Regions from separate parts of the Janthinobacterium pasteuri genome, predicted to be linked through region 2. Evidence: predicted binding sites of a transcription regulator. Region 2 holds the regulator's gene; each other region holds the start of a gene.
What was found. Region 2 encodes sigma-54, which starts transcription at its own class of promoters, with help from an activator protein. Its sites were predicted from a motif close to TGGCANGNAANCTGCTTT; they were not measured.
Positions count from the first base shown of each region.

Region 1: the regulator sigma-54 is predicted to act here: its motif matches at 1,368-1,385, upstream of prpB (methylisocitrate lyase).
Region 3: the regulator sigma-54 is predicted to act here: its motif matches at 1,935-1,952, upstream of ACQ4WN_RS22715 (PEP-CTERM sorting domain-containing protein).
Region 4: the regulator sigma-54 is predicted to act here: its motif matches at 3,668-3,685, upstream of ACQ4WN_RS17405 (circularly permuted type 2 ATP-grasp protein).

Region 1 covers NZ_JBNYXS010000009.1:110,649-115,826, reverse strand. The annotation lists gene prpC (bifunctional 2-methylcitrate synthase/citrate synthase) at 1-348, opposite strand, end outside; gene prpB (methylisocitrate lyase) at 418-1,305, opposite strand; gene ACQ4WN_RS11840 (hypothetical protein) at 1,635-1,883, opposite strand; gene ACQ4WN_RS11835 (hypothetical protein) at 2,008-2,244, opposite strand; gene ACQ4WN_RS11830 (MBL fold metallo-hydrolase) at 2,421-3,278, shown strand; gene ACQ4WN_RS11825 (T6SS effector phospholipase Tle3 domain-containing protein) at 3,420-3,755, shown strand; gene ACQ4WN_RS11820 (hypothetical protein) at 3,719-3,982, shown strand; gene ACQ4WN_RS11815 (hypothetical protein) at 3,995-4,735, shown strand; gene ACQ4WN_RS11810 (hypothetical protein) at 4,751-5,178, shown strand, end outside.
Region 2 covers NZ_JBNYXS010000019.1:78,592-83,769, forward strand. The annotation lists gene lptA (lipopolysaccharide transport periplasmic protein LptA) at 1-253, shown strand, start outside; gene lptB (LPS export ABC transporter ATP-binding protein) at 253-1,008, shown strand; gene ACQ4WN_RS18755 (RNA polymerase factor sigma-54) at 1,013-2,491, shown strand; gene hpf (ribosome hibernation-promoting factor, HPF/YfiA family) at 2,561-2,923, shown strand; gene ACQ4WN_RS18765 (enoyl-CoA hydratase/isomerase family protein) at 3,059-4,144, shown strand; gene rapZ (RNase adapter RapZ) at 4,145-5,008, opposite strand.
Region 3 covers NZ_JBNYXS010000028.1:62,635-67,812, reverse strand. The annotation lists gene ACQ4WN_RS22725 (KGG domain-containing protein) at 1-340, shown strand, start outside; gene ACQ4WN_RS22720 (YgjP-like metallopeptidase domain-containing protein) at 476-988, shown strand; gene ACQ4WN_RS22715 (PEP-CTERM sorting domain-containing protein) at 1,075-1,668, opposite strand; gene ACQ4WN_RS22710 (LOG family protein) at 1,980-2,525, opposite strand; gene ACQ4WN_RS22705 (tetratricopeptide repeat protein) at 2,537-3,310, opposite strand; gene ACQ4WN_RS22700 (TetR/AcrR family transcriptional regulator) at 3,360-4,031, opposite strand; gene ACQ4WN_RS22695 (phasin family protein) at 4,170-4,775, opposite strand; gene ACQ4WN_RS22690 (EAL domain-containing protein) at 4,911-5,178, opposite strand, start outside.
Region 4 covers NZ_JBNYXS010000017.1:39,531-44,708, reverse strand. The annotation lists gene ACQ4WN_RS17420 (proteasome-type protease) at 1-331, opposite strand, end outside; gene ACQ4WN_RS17415 (transglutaminase family protein) at 422-1,231, opposite strand; gene ACQ4WN_RS17410 (alpha-E domain-containing protein) at 1,231-2,184, opposite strand; gene ACQ4WN_RS17405 (circularly permuted type 2 ATP-grasp protein) at 2,178-3,632, opposite strand; gene ACQ4WN_RS17400 (sensor histidine kinase) at 3,761-4,918, opposite strand; gene ACQ4WN_RS17395 (hypothetical protein) at 4,971-5,178, opposite strand, start outside.

The sequences.
Region 1 (5,178 bases), on a different contig from region 2:
CAAGGTGCAGCCCAGCACGGACACGCCCGTGCGCATCACGTCCATCGGGTGGGCGGCGGCCGGCAGCGCTTCCAGGGCCGACTTGACTGCCGACGGCAGGCCGCGCAGGGATTTCAGCTTGGCCTTGTAGCCTTTCAGTTCTGCGGCGGTCGGCAGCTTGCCGTGCACCAGCAGATAGGCGATTTCCTCGAATTCGCAGCTGTCGGCCACGTCCAGGATGTCATAGCCGCGGTAGTGCAAATCGTTGCCGGTCTTGCCGACCGAGCACAGCGCCGTGTTGCCGGCGGTAACGCCAGACAGGGCGACGGATTTTTTAGGCTTGAAAGTAGCGACTTGCGGTGCGGTCATTGTGTTCTCCAGATTGAATAGTCTCGGGTGCGTCACTGCGGGACCGCCATGCGGTCCCCGCTTCTTTACTTATTTCTTTTGCGCGGCGAACAGCGCGTCCAGTTTTTGTTCAAAATCATGATAGTTGATCGATTCATACAGCTCCATGCGCGTCTGCATGGTATCGACGACATTCTTTTGCGTGCCGTCGCGGCGCAGCGCACGGTAGACGTTGTCGGCCGACTTGTTCATGGCGCGGAAGGCCGATAGCGGATACAGGGCCAGGCCCACGTGGGCGCTGCGCAATTCGTCCAGCGTGAACAGCGGCGTGGCACCGAATTCCGTGATGTTGGCCAGGATAGGCACATTGACGGCCTTGGCGAACGTGGCATACATCTCCAGGTCCGTGATCGCTTCCGGGAAGATCATGTCGGCGCCCGCCTCGACGCAGGCGACGGCGCGTTCCAGTGCCGCTTCCAGGCCATCGACGGCCAGCGCATCGGTGCGCGCCATGATGACGAAGTTGGGGTCCGTGCGCGCATCGACGGCGGCCTTGATGCGATCAACCATTTCTTCCTTGCTCACGATTTCCTTGCCCGGACGGTGGCCGCAGCGCTTGGCGCCCACCTGGTCTTCGATGTGCAGGCCGGCAGCGCCGAACTTGATCATCGATTTCACGGTACGCGCCACGTTGAAGGCGGACGAACCGAAGCCCGTGTCGGCATCGACCAGCAGCGGCAGGTCGCACACGTCGGTGATGCGACGGATATCGGTCAGCACGTCGTCCAGGCTGGAAATGCCCAGGTCGGGCAAGCCCAGCGAGCCGGCCGCGACACCGCCGCCGGACAAATAAATGGCTTTATAACCGGCGCGCTTGGCCAGCAAGGCGTGGTTGGCATTGATGGCGCCGACGACTTGCAACGGTGATTCTTCCTGGACGGCCTTGCGGAACGCTGCGCCTGCGGAGTATTGAGTCATGTGTTCACCTTATGGGTTTCGGATGGTCCCGAATGTTTCACGGAGTGGCTATGAGTACCAGTATTGCAAATGCCGTGCCAGGGCCGCGCGGCGCTGCGAAAAACACCTGACGGCAGAGTGAAAACAGGAGCTAAGACGCCCACCAGGGATGTCCCGCCAGGCAACAGCGACATCACGTTTGCCGTCAAAAACGTTTCAAGTCTGTTTCATCCACTCCATTTTGAAACATTTTTTGAAACATGCAACAAGCAGCAAGACGCAACAATAAAAACAGCCGGCGGGCGCCGGCTGATGTATACAACTGATACAACTGAAACTACAAGACCACACTAGGCCAGACGCACCAGCGGATTGGCAATGATGTTGTCGATCTGGCGCACGGCCTCTTCGCAGGCGGCGGCAATGGCGCCATCCTCGTCGTCGCGCACGAATTGCATGGTCGAGCCTTCAAACACTTCCAGGCCTTCTGCGGTGGCGCGTTCGATGTCGCAACTGGCCGACCATTTGCCATCGGTGGTGGGCACGGCCAGGGGAACGATTTCCCAGCCTTTATAGTGAATTTTAGAATTGTTTTCCATGCGGTGCCTCCTTCGTGACTGACTCAATAGTGGAAATCGTAGCATGAAGCGCGGCCGCTAGCGACGTGTTTCAGGTGCCAGCGCGCGGTCAGGCTGACTTTCCGGCTAAACGATTTACGCTGGCTCAAGGGCGCAGCAGATTATCGACTTCCGTCCTGGCCACTTCCAGGCCGGCCGTGCAAGCCGTTTCAGGTGCCGCATAGCCGCCCAGGGTGCGGCTGCGTGTAATCGCTTGCACCGCGCTCTCGCCCTCGCGTTGCAGGCGGTAGGTAAAATCCCATAAATCGTCGTTGTCTTTTTGCGCGGTCACCGAAATCGTAAAACCGCGGTACTGTTCGCTGCGTGCAGTGATATCGTTCATGAATTCCTCCTTGTAAGAATGAGGTTAGCACGCGGCAAGGCACAGGGTGCGCACGGTAGTCGCGTGCCTGGCCTGCCTGCTTATCTGTTTTCCGCATATTAAATATGAGTTCGCAGCATTTTTTTAGCCTGCTCTGGCGATATAATGCCCTTCCTTGCCCGTCCCCTGCCGCCGCGATGACTCCACAAATCCAAGCTTTCTTCGACCCCGCCACCGCCACCGTCACCTACGTCGTGTACGAAGCGGATGGCCAGGACTGTGCCATCATCGATTCCGTGCTCGACTACGATCCGAAGGCGGGCCGCACCTCGACCGCGTCGGCCGACACGGTGATCGCCTTCGTGCGCGAACACGGCTTGCAGTGCCGCTGGCTGCTGGAAACCCATGCGCACGCCGATCATCTGTCCGCCGCGCCCTACCTGCAGCAGCAGCTGGGCGGCGACGTGGCCATCGGCGCCGCCATCCAGACAGTGCAGCAAGCCTTCGCCGCGGTCTACCACCAGGATGGCGCCCGGGCCGACGGCTCGCAGTTCGACCAGCTGTTCGCGCCCGACCAGGTGTTTCATATTGGCGCACTGGAAGTGCGCGCCCTGCACGTGCCCGGCCACACGCCAGCCGACCTGGCTTACCAGATCGGCGACGCCGTCTTCGTGGGCGACACCCTGTTCATGCCGGACGTGGGTTCGGCCCGCTGCGACTTTCCAGGCGGCTCCGCGTCCCTGCTGTACCGCTCCGCACAGCGCCTGCTGTCGCTGCCGCCGCAAACCCGGCTGTTCATGTGCCATGACTACCCACCCAACGGCCGCGCGCCGCGCTGGGAAGTGACGGTGGCCGAACAGCGCGCCAGCAACATCCACTTGCGCGACGGCATTACGGAAGAACAGTTCGTGGCCATGCGCACGGGCCGCGACGCCACACTGGACATGCCGACATTGATCCTGCCCGCCATCCAGGTCAACATCAACGCGGGCAAGCTGCCCGAGCCGGAAGACAACGGCGTGCGCTACCTCAAAATACCGCTGAACGCGATCTGATTTTCCCCGGCACTCCCCGCCCCTCGCACCGCCTTTCTTGACCCCACGCAAGTTCCACCTCAGGCAATCGGCATACAGTGCAGATTGCCTGAGTTCACTTTGGCGCCGCCTTTTCCTGCTTAACGCTGACGGAGCGCCCGCATGTCGCCCGACCCTACGCTCGATACCAATTGCATCCTGCTCGCCGAAGCCGAAGGCACGACCTTGTTCAGCCATGCGTTGCTCCAGGCCGTCACGCGAATGCCGCGTCCCGGCATCATCATCTTTGTGCACGGCGTCAATTCCGACGGCGAATGGTATGAGCAGGCCGAACAAGGCCTGTGTGACGGCCTGAATGCGCGCCTGAAACGCCGCGATGAGGACCTGGTGATACCTGGCCCGGCCGGCGGGCAGATGAAGACCCGCGTTCACTGGTCGCCGAGTACTCGATCGAAAAGGGCATGCGGACCAGCAAAGGCATCGGGCGCAAGATACTGACCTTTTTGTTCGCGCCCATCGTCATCATTCTCGCCAAGACTGCCGGCACGCGCATCAATGCCCTGCCACCCAAGTCCTGGCGGCTGCCGATGAAGGCGCCCAAGCTGCCTGAGGCATTCCCGCCGCACTCGAAGCGCTTTGCCGACATCAGCGATCAGTTTGATGAAGGCTGCGATGCCCTGGCCGACTCCCTGCACAAGGACCGCGCCGCCATGTTTGCGCTATAGACGGCCTGCGCCGTGAAGCCTGCGCAGAAAGAAGACGATCTCCCGAAAATCACGGCCCATGCTCCTTTCCGGGCACAAGTCGTGGGCCTGCAGTGGCTCAATCCACTGCAGCGGCTCGACTATCCGACCGAGTGGCAACTGCTATGGACGGTGGGATTGGCCAAGCCCAACAAAAATGACGATATGGTCAGGACAGATCCCAGGGGGTTCAGCACCTTGCAGGCAGTCGCCCCCATGGCTCACGATCTCGATGGCACGGAAACGTTCAAGGGCTATCACTATAAATATGTGCACAAATTAACCAGCCTATTTCATGACATTTACTACTCCAGCCCCACCTACTTTTATCGGGTCTATCCCAAGGATCAAAAACAGAACTGGCGCGAACTGGCAGGCATCCGCGTCGAATATGCCCTTCCTGCGGGCAAGTTGGACCCAGAAGAGGCAAGAAACACTACGCGCGAACGCATCACCGATACCTTCAACATCGGCAACCCCCGCTCCCCCACCCTCTGGACCCGCGCCACGCCACCCGACGTGCGCATCACCCTGGGTGGCAACAATGCGGGCTTCGTCTCCCTGCAAGCGGCGCTGGCCTACCTGGAAGTGCATCCGCAGCAAACCGTGTGGGTCATGAACTGGGATGCGCCGAGCCGGCCGAAAACCATGCAGATCAATAAAAACCTGGTGCTGCTGGTGCTGGCCGGCCCTGATTACAAGACGGAGCGGGCGGCGCTGGCGTGGATAGGCTAGCCGGCCACGAAAAGCGTGGCGGACTTTGAACTGGCCAAGGACAAGCCGCCGCGCGCCGTGCAGGCGTGGCAGGCGGTATTTGCCGAGGCGGCGCGCCATGGCGGCAAGACGGAAGCCGATATTGGCTACGTCATCCACGACGACAACAAGACCTTGCCCACCTCCTCCGACCGGCTGGGTCAGCTGGCGCAGGCGCTGACCCTGGAAGTGCCGGACTTCGACTTCCTGCCACAGACCTTCAATACGCCAGCCCTGCTGGGCGAAATGGGCGCCGGCACGGCGCTGACCAACGTGGCCCTGGGCATCGCCCATGCGAACCACGTCGGCAAGAGCGTGCTGGTGGCCGGCACCAGCGATCCTGACAGCGTCACGGGCGTGCTGGTCTTGCCGCCGGCCACCGTGCGGCCCATCAATCACGACAAAGCGTGGTGCCGCGCGCGCGG
Region 2 (5,178 bases):
CAACAACAAGACGGAAGTGGTGAAACTGTTTTCCAAGGCCAAGCTGACGCGCCTGGAAGGCTCGAAAGCGACCGACGTGGCCAATGGCGCCTTCATCTCGTATGACAGCCGCAAGGAAGAATTTGCGATGGAAAATTCCAACAGCGGCACCAGCACCCCGGATGGCGGCAGCGTGCGCATGGTGATCCAGCCGAAGCCCAAGGCACCGGCGGCGGAGAAGGCGCCGGCCACGCCCGCGTCAGGAAATAAATAATGGACAATACTCGTTGCGGCAGCACCCTGATCGTTCGCGGACTGCAAAAAACCTATGGCAAGCGGCAAGTCGTGCATGATGTCTCGCTGCAAGTCGAATGCGGCGAAGTGGTGGGTTTGCTGGGCCCGAACGGCGCCGGCAAGACCACCTCGTTTTACATGATCGTCGGCCTGGTGCCGTCGGACGGCGGCACCATCGATATCAGCGGCGTGGATATTTCCCGCCTGCCCATCCACCGCCGCGCGCAGATGGGCCTGTCGTATCTGCCGCAGGAAGCGTCCGTGTTTCGCAAGCTGACGGTGGAGGACAATATCCGCGCCGTACTGGAAATCCAGACCGTCGAAGGCCGTCCCCTGAAGAAGGCCGAGATCGAGGAGCGCCTGGATAAATTGCTGGCCGACCTGCAGATTGAAAAGTTGCGCGAGAACCAGGCGCTGTCCCTGTCGGGTGGCGAGCGGCGCCGCGTGGAAATCGCCCGCGCGCTGGCCACCGACCCGCGTTTCGTGCTGCTCGACGAGCCGTTCGCCGGTGTCGACCCTATCGCCGTGATCGAGATCCAGCGTATCGTGCGCTTCTTGAAGGAACGCAATATCGGCGTCCTGATCACCGATCATAATGTGCGCGAGACGCTGGGTATCTGTGACCGTGCCTACATCATCAACCAGGGCTCGGTGCTGGCGTCGGGACGCCCCGACGACATCATCGCGAACGAGTCGGTACGCCGGGTCTATCTGGGCGAACACTTCCGTATGTGAGCCAATGAAACAATCATTGCAGCTGCGCACTTCGCAGCACCTGGCACTGACGCCGCAGTTGCAGCAATCGATACGCCTGTTGCAATTGTCTACCCTGGAATTGCACCAGGAGCTGGAGCAGCTGCTGACAGACAATCCCTTGCTTGAGCGCCTCGACGATCCGCTCGACCGTTCGCTGCGCCTGCTGTCCGACGGCGCCTTGAGTTCCACGGCCGCGCCGGCCGAAGCACCGCCCCAGCCGCCAGGCCAGGAGGCACCCGCCGCGCCGGCCGAAGCGGAAACCTTTGATGGCGAGGCTGGCGACAGCCCTGCCGCAGCCGATGGCGGCGACAGCGACTGGAGCGAGGCGAGCCGCGGCAAGGCGCCCGACGACGAAGATTCCCGTCCGCAACTTGAAGCCCACCACTGCACCCTGCGCGAACACTTGATGGAGCAGATGCGCGTGACGGTGCTCGAATTGCGCGACCGCGCGCTGGTCGAGCTGATCATTGACGCGCTCGACGACAATGGCTACCTGGAAGAGTCGCTCGACGACATCCTGGCGCGTTTGCCGCAAGAGCTGGAAATCGACGCCGACGAGATGCGCACGGCGTTGTCCCTGCTGCAAAGTTTCGATCCGCCCGGCGTGGGCGCGCGCAATGCATCCGAATGCCTGGCGCTGCAAATCAAGCGCTTGCCGCACATCGCCATGGTGACGCGGCGCATGGCCCTCGTTATCGTGGAAAAGCACCTGACCTGGTTTGCCCAACGCGATTTCAACAAGCTGAAAAAAGCCCTCGATTGCGACGATGAAGACTTGCGCGAAGCGCAGACCGTGATTCGCCAGTGCAATCCGCATCCGGGTGCCGTCTTCGCTTCGGACGTGTCCGATTACGTGGTGCCCGACGTCCTCGTCAAGCGCGCGCGCAATGGCTGGCAAGTCACCCTGAACAACGATGTCATGCCGCGCCTGCGCGTCAATGCCATGTACGCCAACTTGTTGAAGCAGGGCAAAGGCGAGGGCGCCATGGGCGCACAGTTGCAGGAAGCCAAATGGCTGATCAAGAATATGCGCCAGCGTTTCGACACGATCTTGCGCGTGGCGCAGGCGATAGTAGAAAGACAAAAGAACTTTTTCTCGCATGGGGCCGTTGCCATGCGTCCCCTTGTGCTCCGTGAAATAGCTGATACACTGGGTTTACACGAGAGTACTATCTCGCGGGTAACAACTCAAAAGTACATGCTCACCCCGCATGGCATGTTCGAGTTGAAATATTTCTTTGGTAGCCACGTCGCCACCGAAGCGGGGGGCGAAGCGTCATCGACGGCGATACGGGCATTGATCGTGCAACTAACAGGAGCAGAAGACCCTAAAAATCCTTTATCCGACAGTAAGATTGCGGACATGCTGGGGGAACAAGGCATGGTGATTGCGCGACGTACTGTTGCCAAATACCGGGAAGCGTTGAAAATTCCGCCAGTGAGCCTGCGTAAGTGTTTGTAAGTTTTTTTCGGTTCCTCTGCGGGCCGGAGTCAATAGACCGCACGAACCCGATCATCTTTAGGAGTGTGTATGAATCTCACCATCAGCGGACATCATCTCGAAGTCACACCAGCCATTCGTGAATACGTACAAACGAAGCTGGAGCGCGTGAAACGTCATTTCGATCAAGTCATCGATATTGCCGTGATTCTGACCGTGGATAACCTCAAAGAGAAAGAAAAACGTCAAAAGGCCGAAGTCAATTTGCGCCTGAGTGGAAAAACTGTCTATGTGGAAAGTCTGGCGCACGACCTGTATGCCGCCATCGATATCCTGATCGACAAACTGGACAGGCAAGTGATGAAGTACAAAACCAAAGTGCAAGGGCACGGTAAAGAGGCGATCAAGCATCTGCCAGACAACTCAGAGGAAGATGCCGTCGTCGCCGTCTAAGGCCACCCGCTTCCAGCAGTTGTGATCAACTAAGGGCGCACATCTTGCGCCCTTTTTTGCGCCCCGATCTTTTGAGCGCAATCTTCCCCGCGCAGGCGCTAGAATGTTCGCACTTTCACTTCTTTCCTGCCTGCCATGAGCGATTTCGTCCAGACCTCCATCCGCAACCGCACGGGCCACATCGTGCTCGACCGCCCGAAAGCCTTGAATTCCCTGTCGCTGGAGATGGTGCGCGCCTTGAGCGTGGCCCTGCTGGCCTGGCGCGACGATCCGCAGGTGGACGCCGTGGTGATCCGCTCCAGTAGTGAAAAAGCCCTGTGTGCCGGTGGTGACATCCGTTTCTTTTACGATGCGGGCCTGGCCACGCCACAAGGCGGCAGTGCATTGCTGGAAGATTTCTTTACGGAAGAATACGCCTTAAATCATTTGATTCATTTCTATCCAAAACCGTATATTGCCGTGATGGATGGCGTGGTGATGGGCGGCGGCATGGGCGTGGCGCAAGCCGGGCCTGGCAACCGCCTGCGCCTCGTCACGGGCCGCACGCGCATGGCCATGCCGGAAGTCAATATCGGTTTGTTTCCCGATGTGGGCGGCAGTTATTTCCTGTCCCGCCTGGCCGGCCAGCTGGGCCTGTACCTGGGCTTGACGGGCTTGACGATCAACGCGGCCGATGCCCTGTACACGGGCCTGGCCGATGTCTACCTGCCTGAGGCGCAGATGGGGGCGCTGCTGGCCCTGTTCGAATCGACGCCTGGTGAGGGTTTGCCGGTGGCCATCAAGACCCTGGCTGCACCGTTTCAGGCCGAGGCGGGGGCTTCTCCTCTGGCCACGGCGCGCGCGGCGCTGGATCGCCATTTCGGCGCCGGCTCCGTGGCCGCGATCATGGCTTCGCTGGCGCAGGACGACAGCGCGTTCGCCGGCAAGGCGCTGGCGGCCATGCGCCTGCGTTCGCCGCTGATGATGTCGGTGACCCTGGAATTGCTGCAGCGGGGCGCCCATCTGGGCGTGGCCGATTGCCTGCGCATGGAGCGCAGCGTGGTGCGCCACAACTTCGAGCATGGCGAAGTGCTCGAAGGCGTGCGCGCGCTGGTGGTCGACAAGGACAATGCTCCGCGCTGGCAGCCTGCCAGCCTGGACGAGGTCGATGCGGCCATGGTGGCGCGCTTCTTTGCCCCCGTCTGGCCAGCGCAAGCGCATCCGCTGCGCCATCTGGATTAGCTAGCTACGTTCGCGGTGGCGTAGCACGACCCGTTCATTCGGGCTGAAATACTGCGCCAGCCGTTCCGCCATGTACACGGAGCGGTGCTGGCCACCCGTGCAGCCCAGCGCCACCGTCAGGTAGCTGCGGTTGTCGGACTTAAATGATGGCAACCATTTCTCGATGAAGGCGCGGATGTCGGCCAGCAGTTCCAGCGCACTGGGCTGCGCATCGAGGAAGGCGATGACGGGTGCGTCGCGTCCGTCGAGCGGGCGCAGCGCCAGGTCGTAATAGGGATTGGGCAAGGCCCGCACGTCGAAGACGAAATCGGCGTCCAGCGGCACGCCCAGCTTGAAGGCGAACGATTCGAAGAACAGGGTCAGCGGTGCGCGTTCGGAGGCGACGATATCCTTGATCCAGGCGCGTAATTTGTTGGCGCTCAGTTCCGAGGTGTCGATCACATGGCCCAGCTGTTCGATGGCAGACAGGCGTTCGCGCTCTTCCGTGATGCATTCGATCAGGGTGCGGCGGCTGGCTGGATTCTGATTCGGACGCAATTCGTGCGACAGAGGATGGCTGCGCCGTGTTTCGGAGAAACGCGCCACCAGTGAATGCGTGGTCGCCGTCAAGAACATGACTTTGACGTCGTGCCCCTGGTCGCGCAGCAGCGCCACATTGTGCGGCAGGCTGGTCAGGGACTCGGCACTGCGCGCATCGACGGCGACGGCCAGTTGCGGTGCCCCTTCGTCGAGCAAGGTTTGCACCAGGCTGGGCAGCAAGGCCGGTGGCAGGTTGTCGACACAATAATAGCCGGTATCTTCCAGCACATTGAGCGCGACGGATTTACCGGAGCCGGATATTCCGGTGATAAGGACGATATGCATAGCACGATCATACAATAAAGAGCGGCGCTACGCTCCCGAGGCAACTATCTTTACAAATTATTGCAATTTTGACTGTAGTGCTGGTTCAGCAAAATTCTGGGTGTAGCAGGGAATTCACGCAGCACAGCTGCGTGCCTGCGCAACGGTTCGCCCTTGCAAGGGTGAACTCC
Region 3 (5,178 bases), on a different contig from region 2:
CAAAGGCACGAGCAAACGCGGCTTTGCCGCCATGAACGAGGAGCAACAACGCGAAATTGCCAGCAAGGGCGGTCAGGCAGCCCATCAAAAGGGCACGGCGCATGAATTCGACTCGGAAGAAGCACGCCGGGCCGGGCAGAAAGGCGGTGAAGCCGTCAGCCGCAACCGTGTACACATGGCGGAAATCGGCAGGAAAGGCGGGGAGAGCCGACAATCGGCCCAGCGCGCCTATGAAAGCCGCAGCGGTAGCAGTAGCGCGGCACGCAGCGGCAGCGCCGAGCAGCAAGCCAAGGCGAGCCGGCAAGGCAGCAAGGACGAGGACGACAAGGGCCAGGGCTGACCTGCGCGCACCGCTTGACGGCGGCACGGGGCGGCGCAGGCGGCCCCGTGCAAGAGCCGGCGCAGCGCGGGGCGCGGCGGTATGGTACATTCTCGCCTTACTGACACCTCCGCGCCCCGCCCCGCCCTTCTCCGCATGCAGCCATCCCTGAAATACCTGAGCGCCTATTCCGAACAAACGCAAGCGCAAGTACAACAATTGATCGCGCAGGACAAGCTGGGTGAAGTCCTGTTGAAACGCTACCCGAATGCGCATGATGTGCGCAACGACAAGGCGCTGTACCAGTATGTGCAAGACTTGAAGAATACATTCCTGCGCAATGCCGAGCCCATCAACAAGGTAGCGTTCGACAGCAAGATCCATGCGATCCAGCATGCGTTGGGCTTGCATACCTCGATCTCGCGCGTGCAAGGCGGCAAGCTCAAGGCCAAGCATGAAATCCGCGTGGCCACCATGTTCAAGGAAGTACCGCTGGAATTCCTGCGCATGATCGCCGTACACGAACTGGCGCATGTGAAAGAAAAGCAACATGACAAGGCGTTCTACAAGCTGTGCGCGTATATGGAACCGCAGTACCACCAGTACGAATTCGACGTGCGCCTGTACCTGACGCAGCTCGACCTGTCGGGCCAGCGCCTGTGGTCGTGACGGCCGGTGCCGACCAGCGTGAAAAAGCCGCCTGGTAAAAGGCGGCTTTTTTCCTGTGCGCCGGCAGGGTCGGCGCCAATTCAGGCTCAGGCGGCGTTCTTGCGGCGGCGCAGGAACGCCAGAACACCCAGTCCACCCAGCAGCATGCCGTACGTGGCCGGTTCCGGCACAGCGCTCACGCTGGCGGCGATATTATCGACCTGGAACGTGTGCAGGGCGCCTTCTTTCCACGATGCCGACAGCAGATTGTTGAAACCCGAGAATGTGTAATCGGCGAAGGTATGGCCGCCCCCGAGGGTAAACGTCTGGCTCACCGTGCCGCCGCCCACCTGATGGCCGACAAAGGTCACGTCGTAGGAACCGGGCAAGCTCACGAAGTCAGCCAGGCTGATCGAGCTGAGCGAGAAAGCCCCGCCGTCGGCGCGCGACAAGGTCGTCGTCGACAGGGCTGTCGCACCCAGGCCGGCCGAGCCCGCGTAGGCGAAGCTGCTTTGATGTGCCGAACTCAACAGGCCCAGGAAGCTGCTGTCAAAATTGTAGCCGCCTTCCGAGTAGGAGGGGAAAACGGAACCGAAGATGCCCGGATGTTCCAGCGCATCGAAGCCGATCGTGGTCGTCTGCGCCTGGGCGCCGCCAGCGGCGAAAAGGGCAGCGACAGCAGTCGCGCGCAAGAGATTCATTGTTTTCAAAATAGCATCCTTTCGAGATGATGAAGTAGCGTGGTTGTGGCAACTTGAAACAGATCGGCACCTTTTTTTGGGAGTCTCTACATCGCTCGTCGGTGTCCGAAATTCCTAATTTTTGAACCATGCCAGTAGAGCACATTAATACATAAAAAGCATCTTCATTTTCAAAAAAACATGCCTCGGAGGCAATACTATGACTGTATTTTTATTAATTAGTTAATTGATCCCGATCAATTTTCCCGTGCAGAAATAAAAAAAGCCATGCACTTTTCAGGGCATGGCTGTATCGCATGGCATCGACGACGCTAGGGTGCGCACTCCTTCAGGCGCTGCACCAGCGCGGCAGGATCGGCATCGGCATTCAGGAAAGCCGCATGCTGCGGGCGGATGAAGCCCTGCTCCCTGCCGTTTTGCACGAATCCCAGCAAGCCATCATAGAAACGGTCGACATTGAGCAAGCCGATGGGCTTGGCGTGCAGGCCCAGCTGGGCCCACGTGAGCATCTCGAACAGCTCTTCCAGGGTGCCATAGCCGCCGGGCATGGCGATGAAGGCATCGGACAGGCTGGCCATCATCGCCTTGCGCTCATGCATGTCCTTCACGATGAACTGGCGCGTCAAGCCCGTGTGGCCTACTTCGCGCTCAACCAGCTGGGTAGGAATCACGCCCGTCACCTCGCCGCCCAGGCGCAGCACTTCATCGGCGATCACGCCCATCAGGCCCACCTTGCCGCCGCCATACACCAGTGAAATATTTTCTGCCACCAGCACGCGCGCCAGTTCGCGCGCCGCCACGGCATAGTCCGGTGAGACGCCCGCATTGGCGCCACAATACACACATAAAGCCTTGATCACAGTCGTCCTTATTCTTTCAATTCATCGATCGCCGCCTCGACCTCGAGGCGTTCCTTGGCGTCCAGTGCCACGCACTCGGCCGCCTTTTCATACAGGGCCAGCGCTTCCGCCAGCTTTTTCTTTCCGTCAAGCATGTTCAAGGCGCGCGCATATTCGCTGTGCGCCAGCGCCGAATACGGCATCAGGGCGAGTGCCGTCTTGAAGTGCTGATAGCCATCTTCCTTGTTGGCGCCGTAGGTCAGGCTGCCGATCATGGCACCGACCTTGTCGATAATTTCCGTATGATAAATCCCAAACGCAATATGCGCTTCCGCATGCATGGGCGCCACCGTCATCGTGCGGTCCAGGCTGTTGCGCACGCGCGCCCCCATGCCCTGCGCCAGGGCCTTGACAACGGACGTGCCCAGCGCGTAGCGGCCCAGGCTGTAGGCATGCCAGTAGTAGCCTGCCGGGTTGTCTGGCTGCTCGATCTGCTGACGCTCGCAGCGCTCCGCCACTTCTTCGTACATATCGAGTTTCTGGCTGTCGTTCACTTCCAGGTGCGTGGCGTAGAGGCAGGTCGCCTTGTGCGCCACCGCATAGCCGGGCACGCCAACGGCCAGGCCCAGCTTCACGGCGCGTTCGAAGTCGCCCGCATGGAAGGCCAGCCAGGCCTGCACCAGCGCCGCGTGCGTGGGAAACGGTTCCACATCGCCCGCATGCAGGCGCGCCCAAGCCGCCTCCAGGGTCTGCGGTGTGTAGACATAGGCTGCGTCCGGATAGGGAAATTGTTTCCAAGCCATACATATCTCCTGTAAATGACGACCTGCCGCCTTGCCGCCAGCGGCCGTGTCAGTCGTTCTTGAGTTTGGTCACATACTCTTCCGACAGTTTGCGAAACAGCAAATGCGTTTCATTGCGCAAATACGGCCCGATCAGGGACAGCACCTGGTAGCAGCCGCGCGCCAGCGCATCGGACATCGATTGCTGCTCGCTGTACTTGCGCGGGTTGCGCACATATTCATACGACAGCCAATAGGTGGCGACAACCACCATATTCGTCGCCATCGCAGCGACTTCCATGTCCGACGCGTCCAAAGACTGTTCGCTGCGCAAATCTTCGCACAGTTGCGTGGCCACCTTGATCTTGTGCGCCAGGATCAGCTTGAAGTGCAGTTCCAGCTTGCGGTTGCGCGACAGCAAATCATTGAGGTCACGATAGAAAAAGCGGTAGCGCCAGATCAGTTCGAACATCAGGTGCAGGTACAGCCAGACATCCTCGATATTCGAACGGCGCCCGTCAGGCACGGTCAGGATGCGTTCGATTTCCGCCTCGAACTGGACGAAGATCGAATTGACGATGTCATCCTTGTTACGGAAGTGGTAATACAGGTTTCCCGGCGAAATATTCATCTCTTCCGCAATCACGGTCGTCGTGATATTCGGCTCACCAAACTCATTGAACAGGCGCAGCGACAACTCCAGGATGCGTTCGCGGGTACGGCGTGGTGCTTTTTGTGGCATGGCGGGCAATCTCTCTGTGTTCTGCCACAAGCATACCACCTAAGATAGCCGTAATGAAACACTCCGCCCCACGGCGCCGGCGAAAAACGCAGGCCAAAAAAAGCCTGCGCGAGCAGGCTGGAGGAATGCCGCGCCGACTCAGGCCGGCGGTGTTTTTTTCTTCGCTGCAGCTCTCGCGGCGGGTTTGCTCACCGCTTTGCTCACTGGCTTGGCTGCGGCGCTCGGCGCGGCCTTGGCTGCCGGCTTGGCGGGGACCTTGGCGACGGCCGCCTTCGGTGCTGCTTTCAGCGCGGCTTTCGGCGCCGCCTTCACGGCAGGCTTGGCCACGGCCTTCGGTTTGGCTGCCGGTGCTGCTTTGCCCGACAGCGCTGCCACCTGCGCGCTCAAGGCATCGATCTTGGCATGCAGCGCGGCGATATCGTTTTGCATCGGCACGCCGATAGTGGCCAGGGCGCGCGCGACGCGCTCTTCAAATACTTGTTCGAGCTTGTCCCAGGAACCGCTGGCCTGCTTGCCCACGCCATCGGCCAGTTTGCCGACGCTGTCGCTGACATCGGCCACCTTGTCTTCGGCGCGCTTCTGGAATTGCGTGCCTTCCTTCACCAGCTTGGAAAACACGCGCCCGCCCTCTTCCTGCGCCTTGGCGAAGGCACCGAGGCCCGCTTGCCAGATCTGCTGCGCGGACGAGCGCGCGGCACTCGCCAATTCCTTGTCTTGCGTCAACTCCTTCAATTTCCTCACCATCGCCCGCTCCCGTCGTATGAAAGGCCATGCCACTTCATGGATGCTTTTTATTCTAGAGAGCAAAACTAGAGACGGGTATCTAATTCGATAGAAAGCTGCTTCTAAACGTGCGTCAGCGCACGCAGTGGCAAACGCCTAGGCAGCCGCTTTCACCGGGCCATGCAGCAGCTTGTGCAGGCGGAAGCCTTCGCGGATGTTCTCGCGCAGCACGGCGCCTTTCCACGGCTTGGTATAGAAACGGTCAATGGCGCCCCGGTTGATGGCCGCCATGATGGGGGTCAGGTCGGCAAAGGCGGACAACATGATGCGGAAGGTGTCGGGGCACAGGTGCTTGACACGCTCCATGAATTCGGTGCCGCTCATGAGCGGCATGCACTGGTCGCACAGGATCACCTGCACCTTG
Region 4 (5,178 bases), on a different contig from region 2:
CATTGAAATCGATGCCGCATTCGGCCAGGGCCTTCGCTTCGCGCAGGTGCACGGTGCGCACGGCTTCACCCACGATGCGCGCCGCGTCGTACATGCTGGCCACGTTCCAGACGCTGCGCCCGTCCGCATCCACGTGTTCGGAGACGACCTGGCGGATCGCCTGCGAGATCGACAAATTGCCGGCCGTCATCAGGACCAGCATGCGGTCGCCCGGGTTCTCGAACACGCTCATCTTGCGGAAGGTGCCCACCTGGTCCACGCCGGCGTTGGTGCGGGAGTCGGACAGGAAGACCAGGCCTTCGTTGAGGCGCATGCCTATGCAATAAGTCATCGTCGTAAATCAAGTCAAAAGGGGAGAGCATTCTACACCAGCCGGGCCGTGCCACCTGCTGGCAAGGCCCGGCCAGCCTCATTCTTGCCACTACACGGGCACGATCTGCACATCGACTCTTAACGTTTCCGTGCCGCCACCCTGGCGCACGCCGCGCACGGGCGCCGCCGAATCGTAGTCGCGTCCGATGGCCAGCCGGCAATACGCATCCGTCATCAGCCGCGCATGCGTGACGTCGATGCTGACCCAGCCCGCGAAATCCGCGTCTTCCGTCCAGGCGTCGACCCAGGCGTGGCTGGCCGCGTGGCCCGTCGTGCCCGGATCGATATAGCCGGACACATAACGGGCAGGGATGCCCCAGGCGTGGCAGCAGGCCAGGAACAGATGGGCATGGTCCTGGCACACGCCGCGCCCCAGCGCCAGGGCGTCGCCGGCCGTGGTGGTGACCATGGTGGCGCCGCTTTCATACGCCACCTTGCCAACGATGTGCTCGGCCAGGCGCAGCAAATGCCCAGTGCCTGCCGTGACACTGCGGTCCGGCAGGCTGGCGGCCGCCAACTCCAGGATGGCGGGGTTGGCCTGCGTCAGGGCTGTCGGCATGGTAAACAACAGCGGCGACAAGGTATCGATCAGGTTCAGCCGTCCCTTGTGTGGATAAATGGTTTCCACCACGCCGTGCGCCACCAGGCTCAGCGACTGATGGCTGCAGCTAATCGTCAGCATGTGCGACAGATTGCCGTAGGCATCCGTGTAGGCGTGGCACTGGCCCGGCGTGCTGATTTGCCAGGACAGGGCGCGCTGCTGCGGCTCGATACGCGGCGTCAGGTGCAGCTGCTGGATGGTGTAGGCCAGCGGCGCACTGTAGGCGTAATGGGTTTCGTGGCGGATAGTGAGCTGCATCAGGCCGCCAGGGGAACGAGAAAATCGCGGCTGACCCGGTTGCCTAGGTCATAGATGTTTTCCAGAAACTCCGTCAATGTATGGTGCAAGCCAGCCTTCATGATGTCGTCGATATGGCCGAATTTCAGTTCCGCGTGCAGCTTGCCCGCGAAGCGTTCCGTATCGGCCGACACATCGTTGCGGATATGTTTCAGATTTTCCACCACGTCATCCATGCAGGCCAGCAGGGAGCGCGGCATGTCGCCACGCAGCATCAGCAATTGCGCCACCCTTTCCGGGGTGATCACGTCGCGGTAGACCTTGCGGTAGATTTCAAAGCCGGAAACGGAGCGCAGCAGCGCTGCCCAGTAGTAAAAATCGCGCTGGGTGATGTCTTTCGACGTGTCGCGCGCGCCGTGGAACTTCACGTCGAGGATGCGCGCCGTGTTGTCGGCCCGCTCCAGGAAGGTGCCCAGGCGAATGAAGTGAATCGCCTCGTCCTTGAGCATGGTGCCCAACGTGACCCCGCGCGACAAATGCGAACGGTACTTGACCCACTCGAAGAACTGGCTGGGGTCCGTTTCCAGCAAATTGCTTTTCAGGCGTTTCTGCATGTCGAGCCAGGTGGCGTTCTGGATTTCCCACACTTCGGTCGTCAACGTACCCCGCACGGCGCGGGCGTTTTCGCGCGCGCCCGTCAGGCAGGCGAGGATGGAAGACGGGTTGTTCGGGTCGCGCACCATGAAGTCGAGCACGTCGCGCGTATGAAATTGACCATCGCGGCCATATTTGTGGTCATACGCGCTTTGCAGCTCGGAAATGCCCAGGGTGGCGCGCCAGCCCTGTTCGGCGTCCTGCTCGGACTGGGGCAGCATCGAGGTCTGCATGTTGACGTCCAGCATGCGTGCCGTGTTTTCCGCCCGCTCCGTGTAGCGGGCCATCCAGAACAAATGATCGGCAGTACGGCTCAGCATGTTTTCTCTCCTGCAAAAGCGGATGTGGCTTCGAGTACCCAGGTATCCTTGGTGCCACCCCCTTGCGAGGAATTGACCACCAGCGAGCCTTCGCCCAGTGCCACGCGGGTCAGGCCGCCCGGGACCATGGAAATCGTCTTGCCGGACAGTACGAACGGGCGCAGATCGATATGACGCGGTGCAATGCCGGCGTCCACATACGTGGGGCAGGCGGACAGGGCGAGGGTCGGCTGGGCGATATAGCCGCCCGGATTGGCCAGCAGGCGCTGGCGGAAATCCTCGATCTGCGCGGCGCTCGACGCCGGGCCAACCAGCATGCCATAGCCGCCCGCGCCATGCACTTCCTTGACCACCAGCTTGGATAAATTCGCCAGCACGTAGGACAGGTCGGCCCCTTTGCGGCACTGGTAGGTGGGCACGTTGTTGAGTATCGGCTCTTGCGACAGGTAGAATTTGATCATGTCGGGCACGAAGGGGTAGATCGACTTGTCGTCGGCCACGCCCGTGCCGATGGCGTTCGCCAACGTTACCCGGCCGGCGCGATACACGGACAGCAGGCCCGGCACGCCCAGTGACGAGTCGGAGCGGAAAGCCAGCGGATCGAGGAAATCGTCATCGACGCGGCGATAGATCACGTCCACGCGCTTGGGGCCGCGCGTGGTGCGCATGTAGACGGAGTTATCGTTGACAAACAAATCCTTGCCTTCGACCAGTTCCACGCCCATTTGCTGGGCCAAAAAAGCGTGCTCGAAGTAGGCGGAGTTGTACATGCCCGGCGTCATGACGACCACCGTTGGGTCATCCACGCCCATGGGGGCGACGGAGCGCAAGTTGTCGAGCAGCATGTCCGGGTAATGGTCGACGGGGGCGATGCGGTTGCGGGCGAACAGTTCCGGGAACAGCCGCATCATCATTTTGCGGTCTTCCAGCATGTAGGACACGCCCGAAGGCACCCTTAAATTGTCTTCCAGTACATAAAATTCGCCCTGGCCCGCGCGCACGATATCGACACCGGCGATGTGCGCGTAAATGTCGGCGGCGACGGAAATGCCCTGCATTTCCGGGCGATACTGGGCATTCTTGTAGATTTGCTCGGCAGGAATGATGCCCGCCTTGATGATGTTTTTCTCATGATAGATGTCATGGATGAACATGTTCAAGGCTTGCACGCGTTGCACCAGGCCCGTCTGCATCTGCGCCCATTCGGCGGCGGGAATGATGCGGGGGATGGTATCGAACGGTATCAGGCGCTCCGTGCCGGCATCGTCGCCATACACGGCGAAGGTGATGCCGACCCGGCGGAACGTCAGGTCGGCTTCGGCCCGCTTGCGGGCGATGGTTTCGGGGGATTGCTGTGCCAGCCAGTTGTCAAATTCACGATAGTGTTCGCGTACCTTGCTGTCCGACCCCACTTCATCCGCAGTCATTTCATTGAAAAAATTTGCCATGTTGTGATTTCCCTTGAGCCGTGTCTACGTACAGCTCAGCAGGAAACGTGCCAACAGGGTGGGGGCGAACAGGTGTAAATATGACCACTTTTGTGGCGTTGTGCCGTTCTTCGCACCGATTTGGTGCGCTAGCTGTCACTCTTGGGGATGTCGGCGGGCTGAACGAAGGGACGGCAATCGACGGGCACGTCGAAGATGAAGCTGGTGCCCGTCTCGGGTGCGCTGTCGACGGCGATGCTGCCGCCGTGGCTTTCGGCCACGTTTTGCACGAAAGGCAGGCCGATGCCCCAGCCTGCTGTGGGGCTGTCGTTCTCGCGGCGCAGATAGTCGAAGATGCGTTCGGCCTGCTCTGGCGCAATAGCCTGGCCGCCATTGTGGACGGTGATGATCAGGCGTTCGTGAACGGCTTCCACGTGCACGCTGACGGGGGCGTCGTCGCCGTACTTGATGGCATTGCCGAGCAGGTTTTCCAGCGCGCGTCGCAGCGAGTTCTCGCACCACCAGCCGACGACGGCTTGGCCGCTGACCTGGCATTTGTCCGGCAGCTGCAGGTTGACCTGACTGGCGACCGCGTGCACCAGGGGCAGCACATCGAACTGGCTCAGGGCCAGCGGCAGCCGCTGGCCCTGGTGGTAGCTGAGGCTATTGAGCAACTCCTCGATCATGCTGTCGAGCCGTTTGCTGTGCTCGGCAATCTTGTGCGCCAGCAATACCACCCGTTCCGGGTCCGCTGGCATGCGCAGCAACTGGGCGCTGGTGCTGATGACGGCCAGGGGATTGCGCATGTCGTGCGACAGGCCGGCCGCGATGCGGCGCCGGAAGCCTTCGTGCATGGTGGTAAATTCGCGTATCGATTCGCGGATGCCCATATCGATCGATTCGTTGATCACCTGCCAATCCTTGCCGCGCAGGGTAATGCCGGACTCCTTCGCGACGGCGGCAAAGCAGTCGCGGAAGATCTGGTATTCCTGGATCACTTGTTCCGGTCCGTAATCGGTCATGCGCGCCCGTTCATTGCCATGCACGGCCGGCACGTTACTGTTGCTGGCGGCGTTTTCGCGCGGATGGCCGGGGGGCAGCGCTTCGGTCAGGTTATCGAAAAAGGCGGGCAAGGTATTGGTGAGGATGGGCGTGAGCAACTGGTCCGCGCCGCGCACGTTGGCGCGCACGCGCTGTTCCCAGACGCTGAGGACGGCATCGCGCATGGCAAAGAGGCGCTGCGCGCGCTGCAGTGGATGACGCGCGCCTGCCTGGCGGTCCGCCTGATGATCCGTGGCAATATTCACCTGAACTCCGTGACAGGAATGGCTATGCACATACATATTAGTATGCGCCTAATCAGCCGTCAGGGAAACGCTGTCCCGTATCGGCTTGCCGCAGGGCCGCCTGCAGGCGGGAAAGCGAGGCTGTCCACTCGGCCAGCGAAAAGTTCTGCGGGTCGTCATGACCGTTCGCAAAACCCGTGTCGAGCACGGCGTGGAAGGCGGGGATCAGCCACGTTCCCTTGCGCACGCTGGCGGCGATGTACAGCAGGGCCAGCCGATCG